2 regions of the Larkinella insperata genome follow, and region 2 is predicted to be linked to the other one. Evidence: riboswitches for the same ligand, from Rfam matches in the RefSeq annotation. Region 2 holds a riboswitch; the other holds the start of a gene.
The links. A riboswitch is a leader RNA that binds a small molecule or an ion and turns the genes downstream of it on or off. The one in region 2 is predicted to bind S-adenosylmethionine.
Positions count from the first base shown of each region.

Region 1: linked by a shared signal. The riboswitch ahead of OQ371_RS02925 (O-acetylhomoserine aminocarboxypropyltransferase/cysteine synthase family protein) and the one ahead of metH (methionine synthase) in region 2 are both predicted to bind S-adenosylmethionine.

Region 1 is NZ_CP110973.1:756,077-758,548, forward strand. Features, by position in the region: gene OQ371_RS02925 (O-acetylhomoserine aminocarboxypropyltransferase/cysteine synthase family protein) at 1-773, opposite strand, end outside; SAM riboswitch class I at 1,008-1,126, opposite strand; gene OQ371_RS02930 (Gfo/Idh/MocA family protein) at 1,379-2,472, opposite strand, start outside.
Region 2 is NZ_CP110973.1:3,364,803-3,367,274, reverse strand. Features, by position in the region: gene metH (methionine synthase) at 1-1,444, opposite strand, end outside; SAM riboswitch class I at 1,609-1,715, opposite strand; gene OQ371_RS13515 (SxtJ family membrane protein) at 1,796-2,158, opposite strand; gene OQ371_RS13510 (carbamoyltransferase family protein) at 2,185-2,472, opposite strand, start outside.

The DNA of each region.
Region 1 (2,472 bases), 2.6 Mb from region 2:
CCGCCAATCCCGAATACATCGTTGAACACCAGGCCGTGGTAGCCTTCGGCGGGTTCGGTAAACTGCGGAAACTTGCCGTTACCCCAGTTGTAATTACCGCTATCGACAATGACGCCCCCGATGCTCGTGCCGTGGCCGCCAATCCATTTCGTAGCCGATTCTACCACCACAGCCGCGCCGTGCTCGATCGGGCGGAACAGGTATCCTCCCGCGCCAAACGTGTTGTCCACGATGAGGGGTAGATCGTATTTCTGGGCCAGGGCCGCGAAGGCTTCAAAATCCGGGATATTGAACTCCGGGTTGCCGATGGTTTCCAGGTAAATCGCTTTTGTTTTTTCGTCGATCCGCTTTTCGAAACTTTCCACCTTGTCGCCGTCGGCAAAGCGGGCTTCAATGCCCAGGCGTTTGAACGACACTTTGAACTGGTTATAGGTGCCGCCGTAGAGGTAAGAAGTCGTTACAAAATTGTCACCGACGCTCAGGATGTTGTTCAGCGCTACAAACTGTGCCGCCTGCCCCGACGCCACCGCCAGAGCCGCCACCCCGCCTTCCAGAGCCGCAATCCGCTTCTCGAAAACGTCGGTGGTGGGGTTCATGATCCGGGTATAGATGTTGCCAAATTGCTGCAAAGCAAACAGTTTGGCTCCGTGTTCGGCGTTATCGAACACGTAAGAAGACGTTTGATATATGGGTACCGCCCGGGACTTGGTGGTGGGGTCGGGTTCCTGCCCGGCGTGGAGTTGCAGCGTTTCAAAATGCAATGGTGTTGACATGCGATTGATGCGTATGAATGTGAGGAAGTTTAAATGTGTTTAGGAATTCGCACGGACCGTCAAACTACAGTCCGATCGGGAATGCACAACTGACAATGATGCTCAATTCGGGTAGAATCAAACATCAGGCAGTCCATAGCCGATAGCCTCTCCCGGTTGTCGGTTCGCTTGAAGTGTGTGAGATTAGTAGCCCGCTGGGGGGCATACAGCACCGGATGTTGATCATATTGGTTCGATTTATATCTCCTATCGAACTCACCGGAGCGAATTCGTAGGCGGGATGTAGCACCTTGCCGCGCGGCAGGTTGCCAGAGGTTCACCGAGCCCGGTCTCTTGCCTCTTCTTTATAAATCAAGCGCAACAGAAAACTGCTGCAACGATTCGAGGTCCGAATCGAGTTGAGAACTTGATTTGAGCCGCAAGTATAGTGAACGGAGTCCGTTGCTGCAAATTTTTTGGAACGAAACCACAAGAAGGCTCCGGAATGTCTACGGTCCCATTCAACAGAAAACCTCCCGCCTTGTAGCCATTGTCTACAAAACAGGAGGTTTCTTATTGAACAACGCTCCCCCAATAAAGCCGGAACTGAGCGGCTATCGGTTTTCTTACATCGACAGCTTCCAGCCCTCACGGTATTGCCGCGATACAAACTGGTTGGCCTCGTCGAAGTTGGTAATTTTCATGTTCTTACCGTCCCACAACAGACGCTGACGACCGGGGTAGTCGAAGCCCTTGCCGTCGGCTTTGGGCGTCCGGAGCATGTAGCTGCGAATAGCTAGGTTACCCATCAATACCGACTCAGTCAGCGGGCCAGCGAAGTCGAACGACGACGTCAGGGCTTTGTGTTCCTTGCTGTTGAAACCGGCTTTGCAGGCTTCAGTCCACAGAATCTGGTGACCATTTTCTGGCCAGGGTTTGCCGTCAACGGGTTTTGGTTTCGCCGGCGCTTCCTGTTTTTTACCGTCTTTGGTGTACAGTTTCGGATCGTCGCCGTACATGCCGCAGGCAATCAAGCCTTTATCTCCGATCATGAACATACCGTTTTCGCCCCCTTCCGGATACGCTTCACCGACGGGCAGGAAGTCGGGCCGGAACGGACGAATACCGCCGTCGGACCAAACCAGTTTCACGTCCGATTTATTCTTAGACGAAGCCGGGAATTTCAATTCGACGTGCGATGCGGGCGGGCAGCCTTCGGGGTTATATTCCGCCGTCCAGTCTTTCAGGAACACCGAACTGATGCTGCTTTCTACTTCGGTCGGATAACCCAGCCCCAGCACGCGGAACGGAATATCCATGATGTGGCAACCGATGTCACCCAGCGCACCCGCGCCGAAGTTCCACCAGCCCCGCCATTTGAACGGGTGATAAGCCGGAGTATAGCCCACTTTCTGCGCGGGTCCGAGCCACAGATCCCAGTCCAGATCCGCTGATGGTTCGCCAGCGGGTTGCGGTACCGGAATGCCCTGCGGCCACACGGGGCGGTTGGTCCAGATCTGAATTTCGTGGACTTTCCCGATCAGTCCTTTGTCGAACCACTCAACCATTGTTTTCTGCTGCGGATTCGAAGAACCCTGGTTTCCCATCTGCGTCACCACCTTGTATTTGCGGGCGGCTTCGGTCAGCATGCGGGCTTCGTGGATGTTGTGCGTCAGCGGTTTCTGTACGTAGACGTGCTTACCCCGCTGCATGGCGGCCA
Region 2 (2,472 bases):
GTTCGCAGATTTCAATCCGCCGTTCGTAATTATCGGCCTGACCGGTTTCATCAAACGCCATCACCACCGCTGCGGCTCCGTAACGCTTAATCAGCCGGGCCCGCTCAATAAACATTTCTTCGCCTTCTTTCAGCGAAATCGAGTTCACGATGGCTTTTCCCTGCACGCATTTCAGACCCGCTTCGATTACTTCCCACTTCGAGGAGTCGATCATGATGGGCACGCGGGCAATGTCCGGTTCCGACGCAATCAGGTTCAGGAAGGTGGTCATTACCTCGACCGAATCCAGCATTCCTTCGTCCATGTTGATGTCGATCACCTGCGCCCCGTTTTCCACCTGCTGGCGGGCCACGGTCAGGGCTGCGTCATAATCCCCGGCTTTGATCAACCGCGCAAACGCCTTCGAACCGGTTACGTTGGTCCGTTCGCCCACGTTCACAAAGTTGGTTACTTCCGTGATTTTCAACGGCTCCAGTCCGCTCAGTTTCTGGTACGGTTCGGGCTGCGGTTTCGGGCGGGGTTTGTATTTGGCCACGGCCTGGGCAATGGCCCGGATGTGATCCGGCGTCGACCCGCAGCAACCGCCCACGATGTTGACAAAACCGTCCTGAACAAAACTTTCGATCTGGGCCGCCATCTCATCCGGTGACTGATCGTATTCCCCCATTTCGTTGGGCAAACCGGCATTCGGGTACGCCGAGGTAAAAAACGGCGATTCTTTGGCAAGCGTCTGCACGTACGGGCGCAGCAGTTCGGCCCCCATCGCGCAGTTCAAACCGATGCTCAGCAGCGGCAGGTGCGATACCGAGTACAAAAACGCTTCCGTCGTCTGGCCCGACAACGTCCGGCCCGAAGCGTCGGTGATGGTTCCCGAAACCATGATCGGCAGCGGTTGCTGGCCTTTGTCCGAGAAGTATTTATCAATGGCAAACAGCGCGGCTTTGGCGTTGAGCGTATCCGTGATGGTTTCGATCAGCAGCAGATCGGCCCCGCCCTCGACCAGACCGGCAACTTGCGTATAGAAGGCTTCCACCAACTGATCGAAGGTGATGGCCCGGTAACCTGGGTTGTTTACGTCGGGCGACATGGATGCCAGCCGCGTGGTAGGCCCCATCGCCCCGGCCACAAACCGGGGTTTGTCGGGCGTCAGGCGGGTTACTTCTTCGGCTGCCTCTTTGGCAATTTTCGCCGACTGGTAGTTGAGTTCGTACACCAGTTCTTCCATGTGGTAGTCGGCCATCGCCACCCACGTACCGCTGAAGGTGTTGGTTTCGATGATATCCGATCCGGCGTCGAGGTACTGGCGGTGGATTTCCTTGATAATTTGCGGCTGCGTAATCGACAAAAGGTCGTTGTTGCCCTTCAGTTCGTGCGGCCAGTCGGCAAACCGGGTTCCGCGATACTCTTCTTCCCCCAGCTTATAGCGTTGAATCATGGTACCCATGGCACCATCCAGTAGCAGGATGCGCTGTTGAAGGAGGTCGGTTATTTTTTCCAAGTTATTGTATCAGTTATTATTACGGACCAACGCCCCTGGGCCGTTGGTAACGGAATGGTGCAAATACGAAACGTCAGCTTATCGAAGAAAGGAAGCAGGGTGCAGCTTTCAACTTATCTACCCCCGTCGCCGGGGCGGAATTTGGCACCTTTTTCAAGGGTCTGAATGGTTGCCAAGACTTCATTGGGTCCAATCCCTCCGTCTTTCTCGATAAGCATTTGACAAAAATAAAAAAACCGCCGGTTTTCGCCAAACCGGTTTGATCAGGCAAACAGCCGCACGGGTTAAAAGATTCCGCTACCACGGATGTTCCAGATCGTCTTTGGTATAGGTGTGGTTTCGTTCGTGGTAAAGGGATGCGTTTTTCGGCTGTCGGATCGCCAGCGGATTTTTTTTAGAAAGCCGGTAAAGCCACGCAATAGGCACCAGAACCAGCCCGAACAAGACCGTCAGCAAAACGCGGCTGTTGATCCATCCCAGCCCTTCGGCGAGTTGAAACCAAAGCCAAGCCAGGCCGTTTCCGGCCTTTGGAACCAGCACGCTCAGCAGCCCGACGGCCGCTGCGGCATAGAGCCAGTAAACCGAGTGGAACACAAAATACAGGACGACCAGCCCCGTTACGATTACTAACTGGGCCTTCAGGCGGTCTACTGGGGTCATGGTTTCGTTGAATTACGGTTTTGCGTTTAGTCCAGCACAAATTCGTTCTGCCACTCCTGCTTTTCCGGCCAGTCGGGTTGCTGTTTTTTGTCAAACAGGTAATGGCCAACGACCAGGTAATCCATTTCGGTGCGCATGAAGCAGCGGTAGGCATCGGCGGGCGTGTTGACGATGGGTTCACCCCGCACGTTGAAACTGGTATTGACCAGCACCCCGCAGCCCGTTTGCTTCCTGAACGCGTCCATCAGCTGCCAGTACCGCGGGTTGGTATGCCGGTCAACGGTTTGCAGCCGGGCCGAAAAGTCAATGTGCGT